DNA from 4 places in the Streptomyces similanensis genome. Region 3 is predicted to be linked to each of the others. Evidence: riboswitches for the same ligand, from Rfam matches in the RefSeq annotation. Region 3 holds a riboswitch; each other region holds the start of a gene.
The links. A riboswitch is a leader RNA that binds a small molecule or an ion and turns the genes downstream of it on or off. The one in region 3 is predicted to bind cobalamin.
Positions count from the first base shown of each region.

Region 1: it holds a riboswitch for cobalamin, as region 3 does, so the genes downstream of both, cobN (cobaltochelatase subunit CobN) here and metE (5-methyltetrahydropteroyltriglutamate--homocysteine S-methyltransferase) in region 3, are expected to answer to the same signal.
Region 2: it holds a riboswitch for cobalamin, as region 3 does, so the genes downstream of both, ABEB07_RS00230 ((2Fe-2S) ferredoxin domain-containing protein) here and metE (5-methyltetrahydropteroyltriglutamate--homocysteine S-methyltransferase) in region 3, are expected to answer to the same signal.
Region 4: it holds a riboswitch for cobalamin, as region 3 does, so the genes downstream of both, ABEB07_RS05050 (prenyltransferase/squalene oxidase repeat-containing protein) here and metE (5-methyltetrahydropteroyltriglutamate--homocysteine S-methyltransferase) in region 3, are expected to answer to the same signal.

Region 1 covers NZ_BAABKC010000067.1:11,054-18,769, forward strand. Annotated here, with positions in the region: gene ABEB07_RS22565 (LacI family DNA-binding transcriptional regulator) at 1-728, shown strand, start outside; gene ABEB07_RS22570 (superoxide dismutase) at 901-1,548, opposite strand; gene ABEB07_RS22575 (Fur family transcriptional regulator) at 1,705-2,196, shown strand; gene cobN (cobaltochelatase subunit CobN) at 2,237-5,863, opposite strand; cobalamin riboswitch at 5,927-6,080, opposite strand; gene cobG (precorrin-3B synthase) at 6,126-7,409, shown strand; gene ABEB07_RS22590 (precorrin-8X methylmutase) at 7,406-7,716, shown strand, end outside.
Region 2 covers NZ_BAABKC010000001.1:50,236-57,951, reverse strand. Annotated here, with positions in the region: gene ABEB07_RS00245 (MFS transporter) at 1-835, opposite strand, end outside; gene ABEB07_RS00240 (AfsR/SARP family transcriptional regulator) at 1,016-4,609, shown strand; gene nicT (Nickel transporter NicT) at 4,746-5,912, shown strand; cobalamin riboswitch at 5,977-6,098, shown strand; gene ABEB07_RS00230 ((2Fe-2S) ferredoxin domain-containing protein) at 6,159-6,542, shown strand; gene ABEB07_RS00225 (enoyl-CoA hydratase/isomerase family protein) at 6,670-7,716, shown strand, end outside.
Region 3 covers NZ_BAABKC010000037.1:254,719-262,434, reverse strand. Annotated here, with positions in the region: gene ABEB07_RS12540 (short-chain fatty acyl-CoA regulator family protein) at 1-939, opposite strand, end outside; gene aceA (isocitrate lyase) at 1,333-2,616, shown strand; gene aceB (malate synthase A) at 2,786-4,378, shown strand; gene ABEB07_RS12525 (3-hydroxybutyryl-CoA dehydrogenase) at 4,375-5,244, shown strand; cobalamin riboswitch at 5,484-5,701, shown strand; gene metE (5-methyltetrahydropteroyltriglutamate--homocysteine S-methyltransferase) at 5,870-7,716, shown strand, end outside.
Region 4 covers NZ_BAABKC010000012.1:43,377-51,092, reverse strand. Annotated here, with positions in the region: gene ABEB07_RS05055 (SCO2322 family protein) at 1-358, opposite strand, end outside; gene ABEB07_RS05050 (prenyltransferase/squalene oxidase repeat-containing protein) at 355-1,587, opposite strand; cobalamin riboswitch at 1,709-1,836, opposite strand; gene ABEB07_RS05045 (TetR family transcriptional regulator) at 2,122-2,733, opposite strand; gene ABEB07_RS05040 (glycosyltransferase family 4 protein) at 2,943-4,358, shown strand; gene ABEB07_RS05035 (class I SAM-dependent methyltransferase) at 4,352-5,086, shown strand; gene ABEB07_RS05030 (prenyltransferase/squalene oxidase repeat-containing protein) at 5,083-6,171, shown strand; gene ABEB07_RS05025 (hypothetical protein) at 6,206-6,499, opposite strand; gene ABEB07_RS05020 (hypothetical protein) at 6,649-7,233, shown strand; gene ABEB07_RS05015 (hypothetical protein) at 7,332-7,716, opposite strand, start outside.

The sequences.
Region 1 (7,716 bases), on a different contig from region 3:
GGGCTCAGGAGGAGGGGCTGGACGTGGTGCTGCTGGCTCCGTCCAGCGGGACCTGCGGACGGCTCGCCTCACGGGTCGACGGGCTGCTCGTCATCGATCCCGAGGTCGGCGACACAGCGGTGCCCGCGCTGCTGGAGTCCGGCGTCCCGGTCGTCACCGGCGAGCGCTACCTGGGGCCCGTACCCGCTCCGGTCGGGTCCGTCGTCTGCGACAACGCCGCCTCGTTGAACGCCCTGCTCGACCACGTCCTCGACCGTGGCGCGCGCCGCCCCGCCCTGCTGGCTCCCGCGGACGCCTCGGCCTGGGCCGCGGCGCTGCGCACGACCGCCGAGAGCTGGAGCCGTGCCCGTTCGGCGCCCGTGACGGTACGGACGGTCTCGTTCGCGGCCACCGCCCGTGAGGCGGAGGAGGCCACGCTCGCCCTGCTCGCCGAGGACCCCTTGACCGATGCCGTGATCTGCGCCCCCGACGGCGCGGCGCCCGGGGTCCTGCACGCCGCCGGCGCCCTGGGGAGAGTCGTGGGAACGGATCTTCTCGTCGCATCGTGTGTGGACGGTCCCGCCGCCCGGGGCGGCAATCCGCCCATCACCGCGATCGATCTGCGGCCTGCGGCCTACGGCCGCGCCTGCGCCGAGCTCCTCTGCGACGTCCTCGCCGGCCGCGCGGCTCCGGACACCGTGCGCCGGCACGAGTGGGGCCTGGAGACCCGGGCTTCAACGCTGGGCTGACCTGCGCGTACCGGCAGCTCGAACCTTCTCTCGAACGGCCCGCGCCGTTCCGGCCGACCAACCGCGACGCAAGAGGGCTCCCGCCGGCGAAACGGCCGGTGGGAGCCCTCTGTGATCCTGTCGTGAAGGGTGAGAAGACGATCACGAGCAGGACGCTCGCGTGACTACGGCGTCACGGCTTGAGCAGCAGGCTGTCGCCGCGCTCCTTGGCGGCGGCGTAGCGCTTGGCGACGTCCTGCCAGTTGACGACCTGCCACATGGCCTCGATGAAGTCGACCTTCTGGTTCTTGTACTGGAGGTAGAAGGCGTGCTCCCAGGCGTCGAAGACCAGGATCGGGGTGGCGCCCTGGCCGACGTTGCCCTGGTGGTCGTAGACCTGCTCGACGATCAGGCGCCCGCTCAGCGGCTCGTAGGCGAGGACGCCCCAGCCGGAGCCCTGGGTGGTGGCCGCCGCCTTGGTCAGCTGGGCCTTGAAGCCGGCGTAGGAGCCGAAGGACTCGGTGATCGCGTCGGCCAGATCGCCGACCCCGTCCTGCGCGAGCGGCTCGCCGCCGCCGTCCTTGGGACCGGTCATGTTCTGCCAGTAGATGCTGTGCAGGATGTGCCCGGAGAGGTGGAAGGCGAGGCTCTTCTCCAGGCCGTTGATCGAGCCCCACGACTCCTTGTCCCGCGCCTCCGCGAGCTGCTCCAGCGTGTCGTTCGCGCCCTTCACATAAGCCGCGTGGTGCTTGTCGTGGTGCAGCTCGATGATCTCGGGGCTGATGACCGGGGCCAACGCCGAGTAGTCGTAGGGGAGTTCGGGAAGCGTGTAAAGCGCCATGTCCAACGTCCTCCGACGTTATTGCCAATGGTATGCAGATGCACGCTAACAGCAGGAGCGATAGTTTGCGATCAGGCACCGGACTCCGGACCCGTCCGTGTCGCACCGAGCGGCGCGGGTCCCGGACTCCTCCCTCGTGGTGAGAAAGGCAGCAGCGTGACCACGAACCCGTCGTCGGCGCAGGACGATGCGACAACGCCGCCGGATGCCCCGGCGCTGCTACGAGCCCACGGCTTGCGCCGCACCACCAGCCGGGTGTGCACACTGACGATGCTCTCGGCGTCCCGGCGCCATCTCTCCTCGGCGGAGGCCTGTGCGGAACTGCACCGGCGCGGAACCCCGTTCGATCCGGCAACCGTCTACCGGACGCTGGAATCCCTGACGGCGGTCGGCCTGACCCACGTGGTCCACGCCCCAGGCCCCAAGCGCTACGGGGTCAGCTCCGAGCCGCACCACCACACCGTGTGCGAGCAGTGCGGCCAGGTGAGCGACGTCGCGGGCGATCACGTGAAGGCGGCCGTCGAACAGGTCGCGCGGCTGACCGGGCTGAGCCCCGACTCCTCCGGCTCGCTCCTCGTGTACGGCCGGTGCACGGCCTGCGCTCAGGGAAGCGGCGAACCGGTGCGAGGCGGCGCCGAGGGCGGATGACGCCCGGCGGCACGACGCCTCGCGCCCGCCGCGCGCCCGGTCAGCCCTCCCCTTCGAGGTCCCCCTCCGTCTCCAGGTACACCCGCCGCAGCTCTTCCAGCACCGCCGGATCCGGCTTGGCCCACATTCCCCGCGACTCCGCCTCCAGCAGCCGCTCGGCGATGCCGTGCAGTGCCCACGGATTGGCCTGCTGGAGGAACTCCCGGTTGTGCAGGTCGAGGACGTAGGTCTCGGTGAGCTTGTCGTACATCCAGTCGGCGACCACCCCGGTGGTGGCGTCGTAGCCGAACAAATAGTCCACGGTGGCGGCGAGTTCGAAAGCGCCCTTGTAGCCGTGGCGGCGCATCGCCTCGATCCACTTGGGGTTGACGACACGGGCACGGAAGACGCGTGAGGTCTCCTCGACGAGGGTACGGGTGCGGACCGTCTCCGGGCGGGTGGAATCGCCGATGTACGCCTCGGGTGCGGTGCCGCGCAGGGCGCGCACGGTGGCCACCATGCCGCCGTGGTACTGGAAGTAGTCGTCGGAGTCGGCGATGTCGTGCTCGCGGGTGTCGGTGTTCTTCGCCGCGACCGCGATCCGCCGGTACGCGGTCTCCATCTCCTCGCGGGCCGGGCGGCCGTCGAGTTCGCGGCCGTAGGCGTAGCCGCCCCAGACGGTGTAGACCTCGGCGAGGTCGGCGTCGGTGCGCCAGTCGCGGGAGTCGATGAGCTGGAGCAGTCCGGCGCCGTAGGTGCCGGGGCGGGAGCCGAAGATGCGGGTGGTGGCGCGGCGTTCGTCGCCGTGGGCCGCCAGGTCCGCCTGCACGTGGGTGCGCACGTGGTTGGTCTCGGCCGGTTCGTCGAGTGAGGCCGCCAGGCGTACGGCGTCGTCCAGCAGGCCGATGGTGTGCGGGAAGGCGTCGCGGAAGAAGCCGGAGATGCGCAGGGTGACGTCGATGCGCGGGCGGCCCAGTTCCTCGTACGGGATGGGCTCAAGGCCGGTCACACGGCGCGAGGCGTCGTCCCAGACGGGGCGGACGCCGAGCAGGGCGAGCGCCTCGGCGACGTCGTCGCCGGCGGTGCGCATGGCGCTGGTGCCCCACAGGGACAGGCCGACGGAGGTGGGCCAGGCGCCGTTGTCGGCGCGGTAGCGCTGGAGGAGGGAGTCGGCGAGGGCCTGTCCGGTCTCCCAGGCGAGGCGGGAGGGGACGGCCTTGGGATCGACGGAGTAGAAGTTGCGGCCGGTCGGCAGGACGTTGACCAGGCCGCGCAGCGGGGAGCCGGAGGGGCCGGCCGGGACGAAGCCGCCGGCCAGGGCGTGCACGGTGTGGTCCAGCTCCGCCGTGGTCGCCGCGAGCCGGGGGACGACCTCGCGGGCGGCGAACTCAAGGACGGCGGCGACATGTTCGCCGTGCTCGACGGGGACGGCGGCCGGGTCCCAGTGCGCGTCCTCCATCGCCTTCACCAGGGCCCGCGCCTGCTCCTCGGCCGCGTCGGCCGTCGTGCGGGTCGCGGCGGACTCGTCCAGGCCGAGGGCCTCGCGCAGACCGGGGAGGGCGGTGGTGCCGCCCCAGATCTGGCGGGCGCGCAGGATGGCGAGGACGAGGTTGACGCGGTCCTCGCCGGCGGGCGCGGTGCCGAGGACGTGGAGGCCGTCGCGGATCTGGGCGTCCTTGACCTCGCAGAGCCAGCCGTCGACGTGGAGGAGGAAGTCGTCGAAGCCGTCGTCGTCGGGGCGGTCGTCCAGGCCGAGATCGTGGTCGAGGCGGGCGGCCTGGATGAGGGTCCAGATCTGGGCGCGGATGGCGGGCAGCTTGGCCGGGTCCATGGCGGAGATCTGTGCGTACTCGTCGAGGAGTTGTTCCAGCCGTGCGATGTCGCCGTAGGAGTCGGCGCGGGCCATGGGCGGGACGAGGTGGTCGACGAGGGTCGCGTGGGCGCGGCGTTTGGCCTGGGTGCCTTCGCCGGGGTCGTTGACCAGGAAGGGGTAGACCAGGGGGAGGTCGCCGAGGGCGGCGTCGGGGCCGCAGGCGGCGGAGAGGCCGGCGTTCTTGCCGGGCAGCCATTCCAGGTTGCCGTGCTTGCCGAGGTGGATCATCGCGTCGGCGCCGAAGCCGCCGTCGGTCTGCGGGGCGGCGATCCACCGGTAGGCGGCCAGGTAGTGGTGGGACGGCGGGAGGTCGGGGTCGTGGTAGATGGCGATCGGGTTCTCGCCGAAGCCGCGCGGGGGCTGGATGAGGATGAGCAGGTTGCCGAAGCGCAGGGCCGCCAGGACGATGTCGCCCTCCTTGTCGCGGCTGCGGTCGACGAACATCTCGCCGGGCGGCGGGCCCCAGTGCTCCTCCACCGCCGTGCGCAGGCTCTCGGGCAGGGTCGCGAACCAGCGGCGGTAGTCGGCGGCCGGGATGCGCACCGGGTTGCGCGCCAACTGCTCCTCGGTGAGCCAGTCCTGGTCGTGGCCGCCCGCCTCGATGAGCGCGCGGATCAGTTCGTCGCCGTCGCCCGAGGCCAGGCCGGGGACGTCGACCCCGCCGAAGTCGTATCCCTCGTCCCGCAGGCGGCGCAGCAGGGCGACGGCGCTGGCGGGGGTGTCCAGGCCGACGGCGTTGCCGATGCGGGAGTGCTTGGTCGGGTAGGCGGACAGGACGAGGGCGAGACGCTTGCGGACGGGCGGGATGTGGCGAAGCCGGGCGTGGCGTACGGCGATTCCGGCGACGCGGGCGGATCGCTCGGGGTCGGCGACGTAGGCGGGCAGGCCGTCGGCGTCGATCTCCTTGAAGGAGAACGGCACGGTGATCAGGCGGCCGTCGAACTCGGGCACGGCGATCTGGCTGGCCGCGTCGAGCGGGGAGACGCCCTCGTCGTTCTCCTCCCATGTCGTGCGCGAGCTGGTCAGGCACAGGGCCTGCAGGATCGGGACGTCCAGCGCGGTGAGCGCGCCGGCGTCCCAGGACTCGTCGTCCTGCCCGGCCGACGCCTCGGCGGGCCTGGTGCCGCCGGCCGCCAGCACGGTGGTGACGATCACGTCGGCGGCGCGCAGTTCGTCGATCAGCTCCGGCTCGGGGGCGCGCAGGGAGGCGACGTAGAGGGGCAGCGGGCGGCCGCCCGCGTCCTCGACGGCGTCGCACAGGGCGTGGACGAAGGCCGTGTTGCCGCTCATGTGGTGGGCGCGGTAGTAGAGCACGGCGACGGTCGGGCCGTCTGCCTTCGGCTCCGGGCGCTGCAAGGGTCCCCAGGAGGGGGCGGGGGCGGGCGCGTCGAATCCGTGGCCGGTGAGCAGCACCGTGTCGGAGAGGAACCGGGCCAGGTGTTCCAGGTTGGCGGGGCCGCCGTGGGCGAGGTAGGCGTGTGCCTCGGCGGCGATGCCGATGGGGACGGTGGAAGCGGCCATCAGCTGCGCGTCGGGGGCCTGTTCACCGGTGAGGACGATGACCGGGCGCCCGTCCGCGAGGAGCAGGTCCAAGCCGTCCTGCCAGGCTCGGATCCCGCCGAGAAGGCGAACGACGACGAGCCCGACGCCGTCGAGGAGGGCCGGAAGCCGGTCCAGCGGAAGTCGGGCCGGGTTGGCGAAGCGGTAGGCGACCGGGCCGCCGGCCGCGCGGGCGCTGAGCAGGTCGGTGTCGGAGGTCGACAGGAGCAGGATGTCGCGGGCGTGCGGGGCACGCTCCCCGGACGGAGTGGGCATGCGTCGCCTGGCCTTCCTCGGGGTCCGCGCCCCGGGCGGTGTGGAATGAGTCACCCCGTCGGGCAGAGCCGACCCGGGAAAGGGAGTTCCTGACTCGCCCGGCCTTCGAGGGGCCGGGCTCACAGTGGCGGGACCGTGCCGGATTCACACCGGCTTCCTCCCCTGTCGCCGTGCGGGCGATCGGTGGACCGGGTGATCCACCGGGGATCATAGTAAGGGTCACGGAATGCGCGCAGGGCGTACATCGGGTGTGATCGTAGGTATGCTCACCGCCATGCCCACGGCAATGCCTCCTTCGTCGTCCCAGGCCACACCGGCCGCGCGGGACCGCGGTGACGCGTGCCCCGGGACGCTGCGGCTGCACACGGCGGACGACGGAGCGCTGGCCCGTGTCCGGCTGCCCGGCGGCGTACTGACCGCGGATCAGGCGCGGGCTCTCGGCGACGCCGCGCGCCGGCTGGGCGACGGCGATCTGCACCTGACCTCGCGAGGCAATGTGCAGCTGCGCGGACTGGCACAGGGGTGCGGTGCGGAACTGGCGGCCGTGCTGGACTCGGCCGGGCTGCTGCCCTCGTGGGAGCACGAACGGGTGCGGAACATCGTCGCCTCGCCGCTGTCCGGCCTCGACGGCGGTGGTCTGCGGGACGTACGGCCCTGGCTGACGGCCCTGGACGCCGCGTTGTGCGCGAGTGACACCGCGACGGGCCTGTCGGGGCGGTTCCTGTTCGCCTTGGACGACGGGCGCGGTGACGTGGCCGCACTCGGTGCGGACGTCACCGTGCGCGCGGTCGCGGAAACGGGGGCGTGGCTCGCCCCCGGGTCGGTCCGCGTGGCCGCCGGGGACACGGCACGCGCGGCGCTGGCGGCCGCCGAGGCGTTCCTCGACGCGGCGCGCTCGCAGGGAGCACGAGCCTGGCGGATTTCCGAACTCATGCTGCCCGAGGGTGAGATGGACCGCCTGGTGCGCGATCGCCTGACTGCTGAGGGGATCGGCCACGAGGAGTCGCCCCAGCCGGCCGGCGTCCTCGACGGCCCGCGGCCAGGTGTCGTCGAAGGTGCGCTGTCCGTGCACGTGCCGCTGGGGAGGCTCTCGGCCCGACAGTGGGACGAGCTGGCCCGTGTGTGCGTGACCGAGCTGCGGCTGACGCCCTGGCGCGGTGTCGTCGTTCCCCTGGGGAACGCGTCCGCGGCACAGGCGGCCGAGACGTTCGCCCGTCTCGGCGCGGCCGGCCTGGTGACCGATCCCTCCTCTCCCTGGCTCGGCGTGGGCGCGTGCGTCGGCCGCCCCGGATGCGCCAAGGCGCACGCCGACGTACGGGCGGACGCGGCGCTGTCGCTGGAAGCGACCGACGGTGTCGGCCTCCCCGTGTACTGGTCCGGGTGCGAACGGCGCTGCGGTCACCCCCGCGGCGACCACGTCGACGTGGTCGCGACACCGGGCGGGGGTTACCGCGTGTCGGCCGCCACGACCGACCGGAGAGCGCGGACCGTTCCCACCGCCCGACCCGCCCTGATACGCGCCGCCCTGGCGGCGATCACCTCATGAACCGCACGACGACCGAGAGCAGCGAGAAGAACACCGTGACCACCCACGTCTACGAGAAGGACGGCGCGGCCATCTACCGCCAGTCCTTCGCCACCATCCGCGCCGAGGCTGACCTCGCGCACCTGCCCGCGGACGTCGGTCAGGTCGCGGTGCGCATGATCCACGCCTGCGGGATGGTGGACCTAGTCCGGGACCTGTCCTACTCGCCCTCGGTGGTGTCCCGGGCCCGCGAGGCGCTGCGCGCCGGGGCGCCGATCCTGTGCGACGTGCAGATGGTGGCCAGCGGCGTCACCCGCAAGCGGCTGCC
Region 2 (7,716 bases), on a different contig from region 3:
CGACATAGGCGTACAGCACCGTGTGGGCCAGGACGAAGACGAGCGTCACGAACAGCACCGGGCGCACACCGGGGACCCCCAACGCCTGCAGCATGCGCGGCCGTTCGCCGCTGCGCGCGCCCGGGTGGTCGGGCACGGCGGCGACGGTCCACGCGAGCAGCACGACCGTGAGCGCCGACATCGCCAGGAACGCCGTCCGCCAGCCGAGCGCGTGGCCGAGGAAGGTACCGGCGGGCACGCCGAGGGACAACGCCACCGGGATGCCCGCCATGGCGACGGCGATCGCCCGGCCCTGCAAGGGGGCCGGCGCCAGACGCCGCGCGTAGCCGGCGAGCAGCGCCCACGCCAGGCCGGCGGCGACGCCGGCGACGAAGCGGGCCGCCATCGTCAGGGCGTACGCCGACGACAGCGCCGTGACCGTGTTGGCCACGGCGAAGCCCGCCACGGCGGTCAGCAGCAGCCGCTTGCGCCGCCAGCCGGCGGTGGCCGCGGTCAGCGGGATCGCGGTGAGCGCGGTGCCGAGCGCGTAGACGGTGACCGTCTGGCCGGTCGCGGACTCGCTCACCTCCAGGTCGCGGCTCATCGCCGTGAGCAGGCCCGCGGGCAGGGTTTCGGTGAGGCTGGTGAGGAACACCGCGGTGGCCAGGGCGAGGAGGGCCGGCAGGGGGAGCTTCGGGCGTGGTGGCTCGGTTCGGTCCGGTGCGGGGGGCGTCGGTGGGGTGGGGGCGTGCTTCTTGCCGGGGGCGCCGGGCACGTCGGTGGTGTCCGCCGTGCCGCTCGTGTCCGCTGTGCCGGCCGTGTCCGCTGTGCCGGCCGTGTCGGGCGAGGTGCTCATGGGGTGTGCTCCGTATCCGCTGGATCTGCTGGATCTGCTGGATTCGCTGGATTCGCTGGGGGCGGGGTCGCGACGACTGTGCGGGCGGGCACTTCCGGAATGCTTCGGAAATGCTTCGGGAACGCTTCGGAGCGGGCCGCGTACGGACGAACTCGACGATGGGCGACTAGGGTTGCGGGCATGCGGTTTGGCGTGCTCGGACCACTCGCGGTGTGGGACGACGAGGGGGAGCCGGTCCGGGTGCCCGAGACCAAGGTGCGGGCACTGCTGGCCGATCTGCTCGCGCACGACGGCGGACCCGTCTCCGCCGACCGGCTCATCCACGACCTGTGGGGCGACGGCCTCCCCGGCAGTCCGGCGGGCGCGTTGCAGGCCAAGGTCTCCCAACTGCGCCGGGTGGTCGGCCGGGAGCGGCTGGTGCGGCAGCCGCCGGGTTACCGGCTGCGGCTCGACCCGGCCGACGACGTGGACGTGGAGCGCTTCGGGGCGCTCGTCGCCCGCGCCCGCGCCGGCACGGACCCGCGGACCCGGGCGGCGCTGCTCACCGAGGCCCTGGGACTGTGGCGCGGGACGGCGTACGCGGACTTCGCCGACGAGGAGTTCGTCCGGGCGGCCCGCCAGTGCCTGGCGGAACAGCGGCTGGCCGTGCTGGAGGAACGGGCCGAGGCCCGCCTGGCGGCGGGGGACCACCTGCTGCTCGCCGGGGAACTGGCCGCCCTGGTGGCCGAACATCCGCTCCGGGAGCGGCTGCGCGCCGCGCAGATGCGGGCGCTGTACCGGGCCGGCCACCAGAGCGAGGCGCTCGCCTCGTACGAGGCGCTGCGCACCCGTCTCGCCGAGGAACTGGGGGCCTGTCCCGGACCCGCGCTCAGCGCGCTGCACCGGGCGATGCTCCGCCAGGACCCCGAGCTGAACGCCCCCGCCCGGGTCGCGGCGGACGCCCCGGCGCTGCCCGGGGGCGGGGGCCGCCCTCCGGTGTCGCCCCGGTCGGACCCGTCACCGAACCGGGCAGCCCTGCCGGGCGGCACTGGGCCCGCGGTGCCCGGCACTCCCGATCCGGCCGCCGTCGCCGTCGGTCTCCCGGTGCCGCTCACCGCCCTCATCGGCCGTGAACAGGCCCTCGGCCGCCTCTCCCGGCTCCTCCGTCGGCAGCGGCTGGTCACCCTCACCGGCCCCGGCGGCGTCGGCAAGACGCGCCTGGCGGTGGCCGCCGCGCAGGTCGCGGCCTCCGCGGACGAGGACGCCGGGCTTCCCGACGGGGTGTGGTTCGTCGAGTTCGCGGGTCTGCGCACCACCGCCCCCGACGACCTGGCCGAGGTGATCGCCGCGAGCCTCGGCATCCGGGACGCCGCCCCCACCGCCCCACCGGCCACCGGCGGCGCCCCCGTCGCGCCCGTACTGCGGCTGACCGCCGCCCTGCGGGACCGCAGAGCCCTGCTCGTGCTGGACAACTGCGAACACGTCGTCGCGGCCGCCGCCGAACTGGTCGCGTCGCTCCTGCGCCGTGCTCCCCACCTGCGGGTCCTCACCACCAGCCAGGAGCCGCTCGCGCTGGCCGGCGAGACGGTGTTCCTGGTCGAACCCCTGCGACCCGACGACGCCATACGCCTGTTCACGGAACGCGCCGCCGCCTGCGCCCCCGGCTTCCACCTCGACACCGACGACACCCATCACACCGCCGAGCCCGCCGAGCCCGAGGGATGCGGCGAACCCGGCGAACCCGGCGAATACGGCGAACGGGAGCGCGGGGACGGCGACACCATGACCGACGCCGACGCCGACGCCGACGCCGACGCCGACGCCGACGCCGACGACACCGCCGACGCCGACGACACCGCCCGCCGTGCCGCCTCCGACCGTGCCGCCGTCGCCGAGATCTGCCGCCGCCTGGACGGCATCCCCCTCGCCCTGGAACTCGCCGCCACCCGCGTACGCGCCCTGGGTGTGCGGGAGTTGGCCGTCCGTCTCGGCGACCGCTTCCGGGTGCTGACCTCCGGGCAGCGGACCGCGCCCGCCCGCCAGCGCACCCTGCGCGCGATGATCGACTGGAGCTGGGAGCTGCTCGGCCCGCCCGAGCGCGCCGTCCTCGCCCGCCTCGCCGTGCACAGCGACGGCTGCGACCTCGACGCGGCGGAGGCGGTGTGCGCGGGCCCGGACGTGTCCGGCGCCATGGTGCTCGACCTGGTCACCCGACTCGTCGACAAGTCCCTCGTCGTCGTCACGGACGGACCCGCGGGCCCGCGCTACCGGCTCCTGGAGTCGGTCGCCGCGTACTGCGTCGAGCGGCTGCGCGAGCGCGACGAGGAGAGCGCCGTACGCGAGCGCCACCTGCGCCACTACCTGGCCCTGGCCGAACACGCCGAGCCACACCTGCGGGGCGCGCGCCAGCGGGACCGGCTCGCCCGGCTCGACGCCGAGGCGGGCAACCTGCGCTCCGCGCTCGACGAGGCGGTACGACGGGCCGCCGCCGGGAACGCCGAGGAGGCCGTACGGCTCGCCGCCGCCCTGTCCTGGTGGTGGTTGCTGCGCGGACGTCTCACCGAGGGCCGCCGCGCGCTGACCGCCGTCCTCGCGGCCACCGCCGCCCCCGGCCTCGAACTCACGCTCCTGCACAACGCGTTCGTCCTGTTGACCGGCGAGCGCACACCGCTCCCGCCCACCGAACCCGCGTCCGCTCCCACGCACCCTCTCGTGCCCGACCCGCCGCACCTCCGCCGGGCCCGGGCGCTGTGGCTGAACGCCTACGGCATGTTCAGCGTCGGCGACCTGGCCGCCGCCGACGCGCTGAACACCCGCGCCCTCGCCCGTTTCGAGGCCGCGGCGGAGCGGTGGGGCGTCGCGGCGGCGCTCGGACTGCGCGCGGCGCTCGCCCTGGTCCGCGGCGACCTGGACCGACTGGCCCGCGACGGGGAGCGCAGCCGGGAGCTGTTCCGCGAACTGGGCGATCGTTGGGGCGAGTTGCAGAGCGTCTCGCCGCTCGCCGCGCTCGCCGAGATCAAGGGCGAGTACGGGCGGGCGGAGCACTGCCAGCGCGAAGGGCTCGTCATGGCGGAGGAGTTGGGTCTGCGCGCCGAGGTGTCGGCCCGGCTCTCCGGACTCGGCCGTCTCGCGCTGCTCGCCCGTGACTTCGGCCGGGCGCGCGCACTGCACCAGCGGGCCCGGCGTATCGCCGTCGAGCAGGGCTACAAGTACGGGGAGATCCACGCCGACATGGGGCTGGCCCTCGGCGCGCGGCGGCACGGCGACCTCGCCGAGGCCGAGACGCGCCTGCTGCGCATCCGCGACCACCACGCCGACGTCTCCTCCCCGGCGGGCGACCACCTCCTCCACGCCGAGCTGGGCTTCCTCGCCGAACTGCGCGGCGACGCCGGCCGCGCCGCCGCCCACCATCTGCGCGGCCTCGCGATCGCCCGCACACTGGACGAGCCGCGCGCCCTCGCGCTCTGCCTGGAGGGTCTCGCGGGCACGGCCGTCCTGGCCGGGGACCGCACCGGCGCCGTCCGCGCGGCCCGGCTCCTCGGCGCCGCCCACGCCGCGCGCCGTGACGCGGGCGCGCCGCTGCCGCCCGCCGAACGCGGCGACGTCGACCGCGTCACCGCGGCGGCGCGGGCCGTCCTGGGCGTACGCGCCTTCGACCAGGTGTTTGAAAAAGGCACGTCCCTGAGCCCGGCCGAGGCCGAGCGCCGGGCCCGCGCCGCACTGCCCCAGTCGGCGGACCGGACGGACCAGCCGGGCCGGGCGGACGCGACCGACCGGCCGGGTCAAGCGGCCTGACCAGCCTTGACCCTGTCTTTGCCACCTCTTCGTTGTAGTTGCGAGTCATGTGCAGAAACGTGGAATGCGCACACCGCACAGACACCCCGCACAGACACACCGCACAGACATCCCGCACAGTGAGGCCGGCACCCCCATGAGCACCGCCCCCGACTCCGCACCCCCGCGCCCGGCCGTCCCGGACGGCGGGCCGCGCCTGTCGTGGCACCGTGTCCGCGCGTCCATGACCCGCAAGGAGTGGGCCGGCGTCGGCGGTATGGCGGGCTTCGTCCTCGCCCTGCACGTCATCGGCTGGGGCACCCTGGTCGGGATCGTCGCCCCGGAGCACTACAGCCTGGGCACCAAGACCTTCGGCGTCGGCATCGGCGTCACCGCCTACACCCTCGGCATGCGGCACGCCTTCGACGCCGACCACATCGCCGCGATCGACAACACCACCCGCAAGCTGATGGGCGAGGGCAGGCGTCCGCTGTCGGTCGGCTTCTGGTTCTCCCTCGGCCACTCCTCGATCGTCTTCCTGCTCGCCCTCCTGCTCTCGCTGGGCGTCAAGGCGCTGGCGGGACCGGTGGAGGACGACGGCTCGACGCTGCACGCCGTCACCGGCTGGATCGGCACGACCGTCTCCGGGACCTTCCTCTACGCCATCGCGATCGTCAACCTGCTGATCATGGCCGGCATCTGGAAGGTGTTCCGGCAGATGCGCACCGGGCACTTCGACGAGGTTGCGCTCGAAGAGCAGTTGAACAACCGCGGCTTCATGAACCGCCTGCTGGGCCGGCTGACGAAGACGATCACCGAGCCGTGGCAGATGTACCCGCTGGGACTGCTCTTCGGCCTCGGCTTCGACACCGCGACCGAGATCGCCCTCCTCGTCCTGGCCGGGTCGGGAGCGGCCTCCGGGCTGCCCTGGTACGCCATCCTGTGCCTGCCCGTCCTGTTCGCGGCGGGCATGTCGCTGCTGGACACGATCGACGGCTCGTTCATGAACTTCGCCTACGGCTGGGCGTTCTCCAAGCCGGTCCGCAAGGTCTACTACAACCTCACGATGACCGGCCTGTCCGTCGCCGTCGCGCTCATCATCGGCACGGTCGAACTGCTCGGCCTGCTCGTCGACCAGGCGGGTCTGCACGGCGCGTTCTGGAACTGGATCGCGGGGCTCGACCTGAACGTCGTCGGCTACGTCATCGTCGGCCTGTTCTTCGCCACCTGGGCCGTCGCCATCGTGGTGTGGAAGACGGGCCGCATCGAGGAGAAGTGGGAGGCGGGCATGGCCCGCGCGACGGCGTCGGCCGAACCGGAGTGACCCGGCGGCCGGAGACCGACGGCGCTGATGCGATGATGACCGCCGACATGGGCGACGGCGGCCCGAGGAAGTCGGTGTGAATCCGACGCGGTCCCGCCACTGTGACCGGTGAGCGAGTTCCGGCAGGCCACTGCCCCCAGCGGGTGGGAAGGCGGGGCGAGCGGCGATCCGGGAGCCAGGAGACTCACGCGGTCGCCCCCTCGATCGACACCGGGGCGGATCTCCCCGGGAGGGGAGCGGTGCGGCGTGTCCGAACAGGGCGTGAGGGAGAGGGCGGGCGGCGAACCGGTGCCGTGCCGGATCGTCGTGTGCCGGGACTGCTGCTGCGGCAGTCCCAAGGTGCCGGGCGTCGACCACGCGGCGCAGACCGCCCGACTGCGGGCGGCGGCGCCGGTACGGATCTCCGACTGCCTCGACGTGTGCGACCAGGCCAACGTCGTCGTCGTACAGCCGTCCGCCGCAGGCCGGGCCGCCGGGGCGCGGCCGGTGTGGCTGGGGCTGGTCAACGACGCGGACGCGACCGAGGACATCGTCACCTGGGTGCGCGCCGGCGGCCCCGGCGTCGCGCCCCGGCCGGACATCCTCGACCTGTACGCCTTCACCCCGCCACGCCGCCGCACGGACCCCTGAAGCCGTGGCCGTACCCCGGACACCGCGCCGAGAAGACCGTCCGCGACCAGCGGGTGCACCAGACCAGGGAAGGAACCAACGAGAACATGCGCGTCATCGTGGCCCGCGGCCTGACGGAGGCGTTCGGATGAGCGCCACCGAGGCCCCCGTCCTCTTCCACACCGCCGGACGGGCCGCCCACATCACCCTCAACCGGCCCCGAGCCATCAACGCGCTCACCCACGAGATGGTGCGCCGCATCGACGCCGCGCTCACCGTCTGGGAGCACGATCCGGCGGTGGAGACCGTCGTCGTCAGCGGCGCGGGGGAGCGGGGTCTGTGCGCGGGCGGTGACATCCGCGCCATCCACGACGACGCCCGTGACGGCGACGGTTCGGCGGCCGCCGCGTTCTGGCGCGACGAGTACCGGCTCAACGCCCGGATCGCCCGCTACCCCAAGCCGTACGTCGCCCTCATGGACGGCATCGTGATGGGCGGCGGCGTCGGCGTCTCCGCGCACGGCAGCGTGCGGATCGTCACCGAGCGCTCCCGGATCGCCATGCCCGAGACCGGCATCGGCTTCGTCCCGGACGTCGGCGGCACCCACCTGCTGGCCCTCGCCCCGGGCGAACTGGGCACCCACCTCGCCCTGACCGGCGCGCAGATCGGCGCCGACGACGCCCTGCTGTGCGGCCTCGCCGACCACTACCTCCCCTCCACCCACCTCACCGACCTCCTCACCGACCTCGCCGACCTGCCCGTGCACGACGCCCTGGAACGCCACGTACAGCAGCCCGCGGAAGGCGAGTTGGCCGCCCGGCGGGAGTGGATCGACGCCTGCTACGCCGCCGACACCGTCGAGGAGATCGTCGACCGGCTGCGCGGCTACGGCGAACCGGCCGCCGAACAGACCGCGAAAACCCTGCTGACCAGGTCGCCCACCTCCCTGAAGGTGACCCTCGCCGCGCTGCGCCGGGCCCGCCGCCTCGGCTCGCTGGAGCGGGTCCTCGACCAGGAGTACCGCGTCTCCCGCGCCTGCCTGCGCGGCCCCGACCTGGTGGAGGGCATCCGCGCCCAGGTCATCGACAAGGACCGCGACCCGCACTGGTCGCCGCGGACCCTGGCCGAGGTCCCGGAGGCCGACGTCGAGCGTTTCTTCGCACCCCTCGGCGACCGGGAACTCGGGCTGGCCTCG
Region 3 (7,716 bases):
GCCGCGCAGCCGCGGCCGTTGCAGGGTGCTCAGCCGATGGCAGACGGTCTCGTAGCCGATGCCGAAGCGGTCGGTGAGGCGCTCGATGTCGTAGCGGGCCTCCTCGGCCGCCGTGTGGAAGGCGGTGTAGGGCAGGATCAGGGCGGCGGCGAAGTAGTTGGCGATTCCGATGCGGGCCAGCGCGTGGGTGGGCGATCCGCAGGAGAAGTCCTCGGTGGCCAGCCGGTCGAGTTGCTCGCCGTGTTCCAGCAGAGCCAGCTGCGTCGCCATGCGGAACGCGCGCTGCCCCGGCCGCAGCCGGGCGGACAGGTGCAGGGTGCGGCTCCTGCCGTCATAGCGGTGCAGCCGTGTTCCGGGCTCGGCGCCCAGGCGGGCGCCGTGTGCCTTGGCGAGTCGCGTGGCCAGGGCGCTGATCACCTCCCCCGGCCGGATGCCGATCTCACCGGCCAGGCGCTCGGCCGCGAGGTCGGTGTCGTGCAGGTAGTTCTGGCGGCGGTAGAAGAAGTCGCGGATCTCCTCGTGGGGCGAGGACACGGCGGCCCGGTCGCGGTCCCTGCCGTCGGCCGCCCCGGCCAGACGCTCGGACAGCTGCTGATTGCGGCGGCCCAGGTCGACGAGGACCTTGGCGACGCCCGGCAGCCGGGCGGCCAGGTCGCCGAGGTCGGCGGCGGAGACCCGGGACTCGGCGATCTCGCCGGCGAGCGCCTCACGGAGGTCGGCCAGCAGGCGTGTGGTGTCGCGCTCGGAGAAGAAGCCGGGGTCCACACCGAACGACTCGGTCAGCCGCAGCAGCACGGGCACGGTGAGCGGGCGGGAGTCGTGCTCCATCTGGTTCAGGTAGCTCGGGGAGATGCCCAGGACCCGGGCGAGATCCGCCTGGCTCATCCGGCGCTCCTCGCGCAGCCTCCGCAGCCGCGCGCCCGCGTACGTCTTGCTCACCGCACCGCTCCTCCCCGCCGGGGTCCGACTCGGCGCAGCCTACGGGACATGAGGCCACGGCGGGGCCTTCGCAAGGTTGGCAAAAACCGGCCGGAAGATGCGCAGAGATTGGCATCCGTCCCCGGTTGATGGCACTCAGTGCCAGTGCCAGAGTCGTAGTGCGGCCCGCCGGACACGGCGGTCAAAGCCCAAGCAGGGGCACGATTTCTGCCCTGGCGTCGGAGACCCCGGCAGTGGGCGGCGATCTGCACCGGCGGCATTGCTCAGCTCCACCTCCCGGTGTCGGCGGGCCGCGTTTCAGCGATACGACACGCAGTGCCATCTCTGTTCCCTCCGGATGCGTCCGGACGGCGGGGTTGGCAGCCGGCACAGACCGAGGAGACGGTGACCGTCATGGCAGAAGCGAGGACCCAGGCAGCCGAGGAACTGGCACGGCACTGGGCCGCCGACCCGCGCTGGCAGGGCATCGAGCGCACCTACACCGCCGAGGACGTCGTCCGGCTGTCCGGCAGCGTCCGCGAGGAGCACACCCTCGCCCGGCGCGGCGCCGAGCGGCTGTGGCGGCAGCTGCACGAGCTCGACTACGTCCACGCGCTCGGCGCGCTCACCGGCGGCCAGGCCGTGCAGCAGGTCAAGGCGGGGCTCCAGGCCATCTATCTGTCCGGCTGGCAGGTCGCCGCCGACGCCAACCAGGCCGGCCACACCTACCCCGACCAGAGCCTGTACCCGGCCAACTCCGTTCCGCAGGTGGTACGTCGGATCAACAACGCGCTGCTGCGCGCCGACCAGATCGCCACCGCCGAGGACGCCGGCGACAGCACGGACTGGCTGGCGCCGATCGTCGCCGACGCGGAGGCCGGCTTCGGCGGTCCGCTGAACGCGTTCGAGCTGACCAAGGCGATGATCGCGGCCGGTGCGGCCGGCATCCACTACGAGGACCAGCTCGCCTCGGAGAAGAAGTGCGGCCACCTCGGCGGCAAGGTGCTGGTGCCCACCTCGCAGCACATCCGCACATTGAACGCGGCCCGCCTCGCCGCCGACATCGCCGGCACGCCGACCGTGATCATCGCCCGCACGGACGCCCTGGCCGCGAATCTGCTGACGTCCGACGTGGACGAGCGCGACGCCGAGTTCGTCACCGGCGAGCGCACGGCGGAGGGCTTCTACCGGGTACGGGGCGGCATGGACCCCGTCATCGCCCGCGGTCTCGCCTACGCCCCGTACGCCGATCTGATCTGGGTGGAGACCGGCACGCCGGACCTGGCGCAGGCGCGGGAGTTCGCCGAGGCGATCCACGCCCGCTACCCGGACCGGATGCTGGCCTACAACTGCTCGCCGTCCTTCAACTGGAAGGCGGCGCTGGACGACGACCAGATCGCCAAGTTCCAGCGGGAGTTGGGCGCGATGGGCTACCGGTTCCAGTTCATCACGCTGGCCGGTTTTCACTCCCTCAACCACGGCATGTTCGACCTGGCCCGCGGCTACGCCGAGCACGGCATGACCGCCTATGTGGACCTCCAGGAGCGCGAGTTCGCCGCTCAGGCGCAGGGCTTCACCGCGGTCAGGCACCAGCGCGAGGTCGGCACCGGCTACTTCGACCTGGTCTCCACCGCCGTCAACCCCGCCTCCTCCACCACCGCGCTGTCCGGCTCCACGGAGGAAGAGCAGTTCCACTAGGCCGCGACCGGCCGGGCCGCAGGGCCGCACACGGCGACGTCCGGAACCGGCCACCGGCCCGGCGGCCCCCGGCCGGGCGGCCCCCGGCCGGGCGGCCCCCGGCCAGGCGGAGGGGGACGCTCCGTCTCCGTCCCCCTCCGCTCCTCCCATCCCTCATCAGGAGAGCCCGATGCCCACCACCGCACCCACCCACCCCGTCCGTGTCCTCGCCGCGCCCGGTCACCGGCACGACGAGATCCTCACCCCCGCCGCCCTGGACTTCGTCGGCCGGCTCGTCGAGGCGTTCGCGCCGCGTCGACGGGATCTGCTGAAGGAGCGCCGCCGGCAGGCGCTGCGGCTGGCGTCGGGCTCGCCGCTCGACTTCCCCATGGTCACCTCCGCCGTGCGCGACGACCCCGCCTGGCGGGTGGCGCCGCCGGCCCCCGGGCTGACCGACCGCCGGGTGGAGATCACCGGCCCGCCCGACCGGCGGATGACCGTCAACGCCCTGAACTCCGGCGCGCGGGTGTGGATGGCGGACTTCGAGGACGCCACCGCCCCGCTGTGGGACAACGTCGTCGGCGGTCAGCTCAACCTGCTCGACGCCATCGAGCGGCGCATCGACTTCACCACGCCCGAGGGCAAGGAGTACCGGCTCGGCGAGCGGCTCGCCACCATCATGGTCCGCCCCCGCGGCTGGCACCTGGACGAGGAGCACCTGGAGTACGACGGCCGCCCGGCGCCGGCCGCGCTGGTCGACTTCGGCCTGTACTTCTTCCACTGCGCCCGGCGCCAGATCGACGCCGGACACGGCCCGTACTTCTGCCTCCCCAAGCTGGAGAACCGCTACGAGGCCCGGCTGTGGAACGACGTGTTCCTGCTCGCGCAGGAACTGCTGGGCATCCCGCGGGGCACGATCCGCGCCACCGTCCTGATCGAGACGATCACCGCCGCCTTCGAGATGGAGGAGATCCTCCACGAACTGCGCGAGCACAGCGCGGGGTTGAACGCGGGCCGCTGGGACTACCTGTTCAGCCTGATCAAGACCTTCGGCCACCGCACCGACTTCCTCCTGCCGGACCGCGCGCGGGTGACCATGACCGCGCCGTTCCTGCGGGCGTACACCGAACTCCTCGTACGCACCTGCCACCGGCGCGGCGCGCACGCCATCGGCGGCATGGCCGCGCAGGTGCCGGGCGGCGACCCGGCCGCGCACGAGGCCGCGCTCGCCACGGTGCGCCTGGACAAGGAGCGGGAGGCCGAGGACGGCTTCGACGGCTCCTGGGTGGCCCATCCGGGTCTGGTCCCGGTGTGCCGCCAGGCGTTCGACGACGTCCTCGGCGACCGGCCGCACCAGCTCGACCGCACCCGCGACGACGTGGCGGTGAGCGCCGCCGAGCTGCTGTCGGTGCGCCGGATCAGCGGCCCGCCGACCCCGGAGGGAGTGCGCACCAACGTCTTCGTGGCGGTGCGCTACTTCGCCGCCTGGCTGCGCGGACAGGGCGCGGTCGCCATCGACGGCCTGATGGAGGACGCGGCCACCGCCGAGATCGCCCGGGTGCAGATCTGGCAGTGGCTGCGGCACCGGGTGATCGCACGCGAGACGGTGCTGCGGCTGCTGGACGACGAGATCGCCGCGCTGGGCGCGGAGTACCCGTGGGCGCCGGTGGACGAGATCCGCGCCCTGTTCGAACGCACGGCGATGGCGGGCGAGTTGCCGCTGTTCTTCACCCCGGACGCCTACAGCCGCCACCTGGTGCGCCGGACGGCGGTGCCGGCGTGAGCGCGGGCGTCGCACGCGTCGGCGTCGTCGGCGGCGGGCAGATGGGCGCCGGCATCGCCGAGGTGTGCGCGCGGGCCGGGCTCGACACCGTGGTCTGCGAGGTGGACGCGGTCGCCGCCCGCACGGCGCGGGACCGGGTGGCCGCCTCACTCGACCGGGCGGTACGGCGCGGGAAGCTGGAGCGGGCGGCGGCCCGGGAGGCGCTCGCCCGGACGGTGTTCACCGGCAGCCTGGACGACCTCGCCGACCGGCAGCTCGTCATCGAGGCCGTCGTCGAGAACCCGGACGCCAAGACCGAGGTCTTCGCCGCCCTCGACAAGATCGTCGAGGACCCGGCGGCCGTCCTGGCCACCAACACCTCCTCCCTGCCGGTGATGCGGCTCGGGATGGCGACCGGCCGCGCGGACCGGGTGGTGGGCCTGCACTTCTTCAACCCCGTCCCGGTGCTGCCGCTGGTCGAGGTGGTGACCTCGCTGCACACCTCGGCCGCGACGACGGCCCGCATCGAGGACTTCGCGGCCCGCACGCTCGGCAAGACGGTCGTCCGCTCCCAGGACCGGGCCGGCTTCGTCGTCAACGCGCTGCTCGTCCCCTATCTGCTCGCCGCGGTCCGGATGGCGGAGTCCGGGTTCGCCACGGCCGCCGACATCGACGCGGGCATGGAGCTGGGGTGCGCCCACCCCATGGGTCCGCTCAAGCTCGCCGACCTGATCGGCCTGGACACCGTCGCCTCGATCGCCGAGTCGCTCTACGACGAGTTCCGTGAACCCCTGTACGCGCCGCCGCCGCTGCTCCAGCGGATGGTGGAGGCGGGGCTGCTGGGCCGCAAGACCGGCCGGGGGTTCCACACCTACGACCGGGGCTGAGGGCCTGGTACGACTGCGACCAGGGGCTGAGGGCCTGGTACGGCGCGGGCTGAGGGGCCCGCACCGCCGCGGGGGTGAGGGTCCCCGCGGTCCGTGGGGCGGGGGCGGGAAGCGCTGGTGCGGCGCTTGCCGCCCCTGCCCCGTGTCTCGTTCGCCGTGCTCCGCGTACCTCGTTCGCCGTGCTCCGCACCGTCTTCCGGATTCTGGACGGCGTTCTTCCTTTCTCGGCGACACCCCGTAGGCTGACGGCAGCAGCTGGTTCGCCCCGTCCGCCAGGCGGGGTGTCGCAAGAGGGAACCCGGTGGGAATCCGGGACTGCCCCGCAGCGGTGAGCGGGAACGACCGCCGTCATACGCACTGGGTCCGAGCGGGCCTGGGAAGCGACGGCCAGTAGGTGTCCTCCGGCGAGGAGGGCGTGCCCGCGAGTCCGAAGACCTGCCAACTGCCCGCGTGCGGACCGTTCCGTGCGCGGACATCCCGGTGACCTCGTGGGCGGGTCGGCGTACACACCGGACGGAACGGCCGTGCTTGTGCCGCGCGGGGTCGCCGCCGTCCGGTTCGTCACCCCTTCGCGCTCTCGTCCTGTCGCCGGGTCTCAGGGATTCATCTCGTGAAGGAGATCTCCGTGACCACGAAGTCCGCAGCCGCGGCAGCACGGGCCACCGTGTACGGCTACCCCCGCCAGGGCCAGAACCGGGAACTGAAGAAGGCCGTCGAGGGCTACTGGAAGGGCCGCGTCACCGCTGACGCCCTCCAGGACACCGCCGCCGGACTCCGGCGCCGCAACTGGCGCCGGCTCGCCGAGGCCGGCGTCCACGAGGTGCCCACCGGTGACTTCTCGTACTACGACCACGTCCTCGACGCCACCGTCATGGTGGGCGCGATCCCCGAGCGGCACCGCGCCGCCGTCGACGCGGACGCCTTGGACGGCTACTTCGCCATGGCCCGCGGCACCCAGGAGGTCGCTCCGCTGGAGATGACCAAGTGGTTCGACACCAACTACCACTACCTGGTGCCCGAACTCGGCCCGGACACCGTCTTCGCGGCCGACTCCGCGAAGCAGGTCGCCGAGCTGAAGGAGGCCCTCGCCCAGGGCCTGACGGCCCGGCCCGTGCTGGTCGGCCCCGTCACGTACCTGCTGCTCGCCAAGCCCGCGCCCGGCGTGCCCGCCGACTTCGAGCCGCTCACCCTGCTGGACCGGCTGCTGCCCGTCTACGCCGAGGTGATCGCCGACCTGCGCGCGGCCGGCGCCGAGTGGGTGCAGCTGGACGAGCCCGCGCTGGTCCAGGACCGCACCCCGGCCGAGCTGAACGCCGCCGAGCGCGCCTACCGCGACCTCGGCGCCCTCACCGACCGGCCCAAGCTGCTGGTGGCGTCCTACTTCGACCGCCTCGGCGACGCCCTGCCCCTGCTGGCCAAGGCGCCGGTCGAGGGTCTCGCGCTGGACTTCACCGAGGCCGCCGCCGCCAACCTGGACGCCCTGGCCGCCGTCGGCGGGCTGCCCGGCAAGCGCCTGGTGGCCGGTGTCGTCAACGGCCGCAACATCTGGATCAACGACCTCCAGAAGTCGCTGTCCACGCTCGGCACCCTGCTGGGCCTGGCCGACCGGGTCGACGTCGCCGCCTCCTGCTCGCTGCTGCACGTGCCGCTGGACGCCGCCGCCGAGCGGGACATCGAACCGCAGATCCGCCGCTGGCTCGCCTTCGCCCGGCAGAAGACCGCCGAGATCGTCACCCTCGCCAAGGGCCTCGCCCAGGGCACCGACAGCATCAGCGGCGAACTGGCCGCCAACCGCGCCGACCTGGCCTCCCGCGCGGGCTCGCCGATCACGCGCGACCCCGCCGTGCGGGCCCGCTCCGCGGCCGTGACGGACGCCGACGCGCGCCGCTCCCAGCCGTACGCCGAGCGGGCCGCGGCGCAGCGCGCCCACCTCGGGCTGCCGCTGCTGCCCACGACGACGATCGGCTCGTTCCCGCAGACCGCCGAACTGCGCACCGCCCGCGCCGATCTGCGCGCCGGACGCCTCGACACCGCCGGGTACGAGGAGCGCATCAAGGCGGAGATCCAGGAGGTCGTCTCCTTCCAGGAGAAGACCGGCATCGACGTCCTGGTGCACGGCGAGCCCGAACGCAACGACATGGTCCAGTACTTCGCCGAGCAGCTGACCGGCTACCTCGCCACCCAGCACGGCTGGGTGCAGTCCTACGGCACCCGGTACGTGCGTCCGCCGATCCTGGCCGGCGACATCTCCCGCCCCGAGTCCATGACCGTGCGCTGGACGTCCTACGCCCAGTCGCTGAGCGACCGCCCCGTCAAGGGCATGCTCACCGGGCCGGTCACCATGCTCGCCTGGTCCTTCGTCCGCGACGACCAGCCTCTCGGCGACACCGCGCGGCAGGTCGCCCTCGCCCTGCGCGACGAGGTCGGGGACCTGGAGGCGGCCGGGACCTCGGTCATCCAGGTGGACGAGCC
Region 4 (7,716 bases), on a different contig from region 3:
CGCCGGCCGGGGCGTCGGCCTTCGTGCCGAAGTCGAGGACGAGCGCCACCCGCTTCTGGCCGTGCCGGGCCGGCGTGCCCGCGCAGATCGCGGCGAAGTCGGCCGCGCCGCGCGGCCGGGCCGCGTCCTGGGAGTCCTCGCTGACCGCGAACCGCAGCCCCTGCACGTCGCCGTCGGCCGGACGGGCCGTCGAGGGCCCCTCGGTGGCGTACGTCCACCGGCCGCCGTCCCGGTCCCAGAAGGACCAGTAGCGGTAGCCCACGGCCTGCGCCGTGCCCGCGCCCGCCGCCACCAGCAGGAGGGCGGCGGCCAGCAGCAGGACGGGCAGGGCGTACGGCGGGCGCGGGCGGCCGGTCACGGCTGCTGCCCCCGCTTGCGGCGGCCGCCCAGCATGACGCCGACGGCGACGACGACGAGAAGGAGGATGCCGCCGGTCCACCACAACGCGTGGCCGCCGCCGCTCTTCGCCGACGTCCCGGCGGCCTCGCCGGGCGTGGGCGCGTCGGTGGACCGCGGCGCGGGGCCGGTGGCGTTGAGCGCCTTGACCAGGTCGAGGCCGCCGAAGTCGCGCGGGTCGGTGCCGGTGGCGTGGGCGGCGAGGACGAGCTGGGCCCAGGCGGCCGGGCCGCTCTGCTTGGCCCACGCCTCGGAGTGCTGCTCCAGCCACTGAAGCGGCTTCTTCGCCTGCGCGGTCCCGCCCTGCGCGGCCAGCGCGACGACCGTGTCGGCGGTGTTGCCGTAGTCGGGCTGGGCGGTGGCGCCGGGCAGCACGGAGGTGAGGTAGCCGTTCTTGGCGACCTGGTGCGCGAGGTAGGCGGCGCCGTTGGCGGCGGCCTGCGCGGCCGTCGGCTTCCCGGAGCCGGAGCACCGGGCCGCGCCGCCCTTGCTCGCGCCCGTGGCCGCCAGGCCCTGGCCGAGGGCGGCGACGACGCCCGCGGCGGTCGCGTCCGCGTTGGCGGCCAGCTCGCCCTTCTTGTCCGGCTGGTAGGCGAACGCGCCCGCGCCGTCGCCGGAGCACGGCAGGGCGAGGCCGAGCAGCGCGTCGTAGGGGGACTTGCCGTCCTTCAGGACGGCGGCGGGCTTCTCGCCGGTCGCGGCGAGCGCGCCGACGACGACCGAGGTGGAGTTGGTGTCGCTGGGGCCGCCGGGCGTGTAGCCCCAGCCGCCGTCCTTGTTCTGCGCGGACTTCAGCCAGGCGACCGCCTTGCCGGTGGCGGCGTCGTGCCCGCCGAGCGCGGCGAGGGCCTGGACGGCGGCGGCCGTGCTGTTGGTGTCGACCATGACCTTGGCGTCGCAGGCGCGGGCCGGGTCGGCGCGGAAGGCGGCGAAAGCGCCGTCGGCGCACTGCTGCCCGGTCAGCCAGTCCACGGCCCGGGCGGCGGGCCGCACCCCGGCGGTGTGCTGGGCGAGCAGGGCGAGGGACTGCCGCCACACGCCGTCGTACTTGGGGTCGGTGTCGCCGTAGAGCCCGGCGGGCAGGGTGGCCGGCCCGGTCGGGGAAGGCGACGAGCCGGCGGCGAAGGCGGGGCCCGGTATGCCGATCACGGCGACGGCGGCCAGGGCCGCGGCGCAGCGGCGGATGTTCATGATCGGCGGATGCCTCTCCCTGTGGGGAGCCGGACAGCACGGGGCATCCCCGCAGCTCGGCTCCGTATACCTCGACGGCGCCGTGCGGCGGCGGGCGCCGACGCACGTGAGCCGGTCACGGGCCGTACGAGGCAGTCCGGCTCGCCGCCCTCGGGGCGGCTCACGGTTGCGGGTCAGCGCCGGATTCGCACCGGCTTCCCCTCGTACGGCTGTGATGACGACGCCGTCACTTTACCGGCCGGTGAAATCCGGCAATCTTTCCCCGCCCTTCCCTCACTCTCGTTGGGGGGTTGCGTACCGGTTGCGGCGGGTTCATCCTGGAAGTGGCCTACGAGGCGAGTGAGGGAGTTCGACCGGAGTAGCCGACTTGGGCGAGACGCGTCACGCATCCGCCGGGGCCGACGTCGACGGACGGGCTGAGAGGCCGGAAAGCCGCAAGGACTGGGCTGGACGGCGACCCCTAGTACCTGATCCGGGCAATACCGGCGAAGGGAACCCGTCTCGTAGGTTTTCTGCGGGTTCCTCGCGCCTTCTTCACGCCCGCGTCAGATCGATCAGCCGGCAGGCCGTCGCCACGTCCGTCTCGACCTGGGCCGTGGACGCGCGGCCCGCGAGCCAGGTGATCAGGGCCGAGTGCCAGGTGTGCTCGATGACCCGGATCGCGGAGAGCTGCTCGTCGGTGGGGTCGGCGTCCTGCCCCATCGCCTCCAGGATGATCGCCGTCGTCTGCCGGTGCACCCGCTCCACCTCGGCCGTGACGCCGCTGTCGGCGAAGGTCAGGGCGCGCACCATCGCGTCGGCGAGCCGGGGCTCGCGCCGCAGCGCGCGGAAGGCGCGGAGCAGGGTCTCCGTCACCCGTTCGGAGGCGGTCGCACCGGCCGGCGGCTTGGCGCGCAGGGTGCCGCGCATCCGCTCCAGCTGGTCGTGCATCGTGGCCACCAGCAGGTGCACCTTGGACGGGAAGTACCGGTAGAGCGTGCCGAGGGCGACCTGCGAGGACTCCGCCACCTCCCGCATCTGCACCGCGTCGAACCCGCCCCGGCAGGCCAGCTGCGCGCTGGCGTGCAGGATGCGGCGCCGGCGGGCCTCCTGCCGCTCGGTCAGGGGTGCCGGGCAGGGGCGCGTGATACGGATCTCCGCAGGCATGGGTCCCGTTCCGTGACATTCGGTGAGGGCGTGCGACCAGACAGCATGCCAGGGCCCCGGCCGTGGCGTGAATCACCCGTTCCACCGCCTTGCGGCGAGGCTACCTGCCGGTAGATTCGGAGCTTCCTGGACGATCAAGTCTGAAACTTGTTCTAGATCGACGACCCGGCGTAACCTCGCGGGACAGCGCAGTCAGAAGGGGGCCCAGAGTGTCCGCTGAGGCCAGTCAGGCGGAGTCCTCGCAGGGCCTCGCAGCCGACGGCGGGCGACCGCTCGGAATCGCGCTCCTCACCTACAAGGGCAACCCGTTCTGCGGCGGCCAGGGCGTCTACGTCCGCCACCTCTCCCGCGAACTGGCCCGCCTCGGCCACCGGGTGGAGGTGATCGGCTCCCAGCCCTACCCCGTGCTCGACGCCCTCGACGGCCCGGCCGCCCAGCGCCTGAGCCTCACCGAGCTGCCCAGCCTCGACCTCTACCGCCAGCCGGACCCCTTCCGCACCCCGAAGCGCGACGAGTACCGCGACTGGGTCGACGCACTGGAGGTCGCCACCATGTGGACCGGCGGCTTCCCCGAACCGCTGACCTTCTCGCTGCGCGCCCGCCGCCATCTGCGCGCCCGCCGCGGCGAGTTCGACGTCGTGCACGACAACCAGACGCTCGGCTACGGCCTCCTCGGCGACGTCGGCGCGCCCCTGGTCACCACCATCCACCACCCCATCACCGTGGACCGGCAACTGGAGCTGGACGCCGCGCAGACCCGCCAGCGCCAGTGGTCCGTACGCCGCTGGTACGCCTTCACCCGCATGCAGAAGCGGGTCGCGCGCAGGCTGCCGTCCGTGCTCACCGTCTCCGGCACCTCCCGCCAGGAGATCGTCGACCACCTCGGGGTGCGCCCCGACCGCATCCACGTCGTCCACATCGGCGCCGACACCGACCTGTTCGCGCCCGACCCGTCGGTGGCGAAGGTGCCCGGCCGCATCGTCACCACCTCCAGCGCCGACGTCCCGCTCAAGGGACTGGTCTTCCTGGTCGAGGCGCTGGCGAAGGTGCGCGCCGAACACCCCGCCGCCCACCTCGTCGTCGTCGGCAAGCGGCCCGCGGAGGGCCCCGTCGCCCAGGCGATCGAGCGCTACGGCCTGGAAGGCGCCGTCGACTTCGTCAAGGGCATCTCCGACGCCGAACTGGTCGACCTGGTGCGCTCCGCCGAGGCGGCCTGCGTGCCGTCGCTGTACGAGGGCTTCTCGCTGCCGGCCGCCGAGGCGATGGCCACCGGCACCCCGCTGGTCGCCACCACCGGCGGCGCCATCCCGGAGGTGGCCGGGCGCGACGGCGAGACCTGCCTCGCGGTGCCGCCGGGCGAGCCCGGCGCGCTGGCCGCCGCGCTGACCCGGCTGCTGGGCGACCCGGAGCTGCGGACGCGCCTGGGCGCCGCCGGCCGCGCGCGGGTCCTCGCGCACTTCACCTGGGCCCGGGCCGCCGAGGGCACCGTCGCCCGCTACCGCGAGGCCATCGCCGCCCCGGCCACGCCCGCGCGCCCCGCGCCCCCGACCACCGGCCGCCCCGCGGCGGCCGCCCCGACCACCGGCGACCACTCCGAGCACACCGAAAGCAGGGCCACGTGCTGACCGTCGACTTCTCCCGGTTCCCGCTCGCCGCGGGCGACCGCGTCCTGGACCTCGGCTGCGGCGCCGGCCGGCACGCGTTCGAGTGCTACCGGCGCGGCGCGCAGGTCGTGGCGCTGGACCAGAACGGCGAGGAGATCCGCGAGGTCGCCAAGTGGTTCGCCGCGATGAAGGAGGCCGGCGAGGCGCCCGCCGGGGCCACCGCCACCGCCATGGAGGGCGACGCCCTCCACCTGCCCTTCCCCGACGAGTCCTTCGACGTCGTGATCATCTCCGAGGTGATGGAGCACATCCCCGACGACAAGGGCGTCCTCGCCGAGATGGTCCGCGTGCTCAAGCCCGGCGGCCGGATCGCGATCACCGTCCCGCGCTACGGCCCCGAGAAGGTCTGCTGGTCCCTCTCCGACGCCTACCACGAGGTCGAGGGCGGCCACATCCGCATCTACAAGGCCGACGAACTGCTCGCCAGGATCCGCGAGGCCGGCCTCAAGCCGTACGGCACGCACCACGCCCACGCGCTGCACTCGCCGTACTGGTGGCTCAAGTGCGCCTTCGGCGTCGACAACGACAAGGTGCTGCCGGTGCGGGCGTACCACAAGCTGCTGGTCTGGGACATCATGAAGAAGCCGCTGGCCACCCGGGTCGCCGAGCAGGCGCTCAACCCGCTGATCGGCAAGAGCTTCGTAGCGTACGCCACCAAGCCGCACCTGCCCCGGGCGGCCGCCCAGTGACCACGCCCCGGACAGAACACCTCGTCCTGCCCGGGGTCCTCACCGCGGAGCAGGCCGCCGCCACCGTGCGCGGCATCCTCGCCGCGCAGCGGGAGGACGGGGCGATCCCGTGGTTCCGCGGCCACCACCTCGACCCGTGGGACCACGTCGAGGCCGCGATGGGACTGGACGCCGCGGGCGAGCACGAGGCCGCCGAGCGGGCCTACGCCTGGCTCGCCCGGCACCAGCTGCCCGACGGCTCCTGGTACGCCGCCTACACCGACGGCGCGCACGACGCCGTCACCGACCGCGGCCGGGAGACGAACTTCGTCGCCTACGTCGCCGTCGGCGTCTGGCACCACTACCTCGCCACCGGCGACGACACCTTCCTGGACCGCATGTGGCCGGTGGTGTACGCGGCGGTGGAGTTCGTGCTGCGGCTCCAGCGGCCCGGCGGGCAGATCGGGTGGAAGCGGGAGGACGACGGCACCGCCGCCGAGGACGCCCTGCTGACCGGCTCCTCCTCGGTCCACCACGCGCTGTGCTGCGCGCTCGCCATCGCCGAACAGCGCGAAGAGCCCCAACCCGACTGGGAGTTGGCGGCCGGTGCGCTGCGCCACGCGATCCGCCGGCACCCCGAGCGGTTCCTCGACAAGGACCGCTACTCGATGGACTGGTACTACCCGGTCCTCGGCGGTGCGCTGACCGGCGCGGAGGCCAAGGAGCGCATCGAGGCCGACTGGGACCGCTTCGTGGTGCCCGGCCTCGGGGTGCGCTGCGTGGTGCCCAACCCGTGGGTGACCGGCGGCGAGTCGGCCGAACTCGCCCTCACCCTGTGGGCGGTGGGCGAGTCCGACCGCGCGCTGGAGGTGCTCAAGTCCATCCAGCACCTGCGCGATCCGGAGACCGGCCTGTACTGGACGGGCTACGTCTTCGCCGACGACGCCATATGGCCGCGCGAGCTGACCACGTGGACGGCCGGCTCGCTGCTGCTCGCGGTGGCCGCGCTCGGCGGGCACGAGCCCACCTGCACGGTCTTCGCCGGCGACCGGCTGCCCAGGGGCCTGGACCCGGACTGCTGCGACGGGGAGGCCCTGCGGCCGTGAGCCGCAGGGCGCTCCCGTCGCCCGGGACGCCCGGTCAGTGCCGGTGCAGGCGGTTGGCGAGGGCGTGCCCGACGAACAGGTACACCACGGCGGCCAGACCGTAGCCCGCCACCACCCGGGCCCACGCCCGGTCGAAGGTGAACAGGTCGCGGGACCAGCCGGCGAGCCAGTTCGCCGCGCTGTGGATCCACTGGACCAGATCGTTGGCGCGGTTGGCGTCCAGCAGATACATCAGTATCCACAGACCGAGGATGGCGGCCATCACGTCCGCTACCACCGCGATGACCGTACCGGCGGAGTTGGAACCCGTGCGATATCGAGGGGACATGGTGTTCGACTGCCCCGCCTCCCCGGTTGAAACCTGTACCGCGCACGGGCGGTGACCCGGCCGGTACGACCCGTATCCTGTTTCGGGCGGTATGACCCGGTTCACACGGACCGACGGAGAACCCGAAGCAACACGATGCGGAGGACACCGTGCCCGTCGTACCGATACGGCGCCTCGCCGTGGCGCTCACCCTGTGCTGCGCCCTGCTCGCCGGCTCCGCCGCGTGGGCCACGAACCAGGGCGGAGGGCAGCGCACCGACCGTCCCGCGGCCGTCGCCGCCGCCGCCACCCCCAGTCCGACCACGTCGGCGGAGCGGCAGAAGTTCGCCAAGACCCGCTTCGTGGCCAACGCGGGCCTCGCGGCCGGAGCCACCTACCAGTGGATCTGGAAACCGTACAAGGAGGGCAAGTTCAAGAAGGGCGCGCACGGCCGCAAGGTGACGCTCGTCAAGGCCGGTCTGGCCGGCGCCTTCACCTACAACCGGCTCAAGGCGGCGGTGCGCAACGCGCAGGGCGACCCCCTCCTCTCCAAGGCGCTCGCCCCGCTCAACGAGGCCATCGCCGGGCTCAAGGACCTGCCCGCCAAGCTCCGCAAGGGCGACGGCTCGGCCGCCCAGAGCTTCAACGACACCATCAACAAGGTGAAGGACGCGGGCAAGGACGCCGGGGCGCCGGTCAAGGACAAGGTGCCGTCCACCGGCGACCTCAGGCAGGGCGCCAACGCCAACCCCTGAGGCCGCGCCCCGCCGGCCGCACGGCAACGGCCCCCCGCCCGCAAGGACGAGGGGCCGCAGGGCCGTTCAGCCGGTTCAGCAGTGGACCGGCGGGCGGTTCAGCTGCCGCGCTGGATGTCCGAGGCGTCCTGGAGGACACCGCGGCGGCCGTCCTGCATCTCCGTCAGCAGGCCCTGGCCGCGCTGCTCCACCGCCAGGTACCAGACGCCCGGCGACAGTTCGGCGACCGGGGTGGGCGCACCGTCCTCCCCGAACAGCGGACGCGGCGCGGGCACCGCGTACCAGAACGGCGAGAACGGCGCCGCCGACTGCGGGGCGGACGCGCCGGCCGGCTGCGGCTGCGCGGGCGCCTGCTGCTGGGCGGCGTAGGGCTGGGGCTGACCCGGCTGCGGCTGGGCGCCGTAGGGCTGACCGGGCTGACCGGCCTGCGGCTGGGCGCCCGGGTAGCCGTAGCCACTGGGCGGCTGCGCGCCGTAGGGCTGC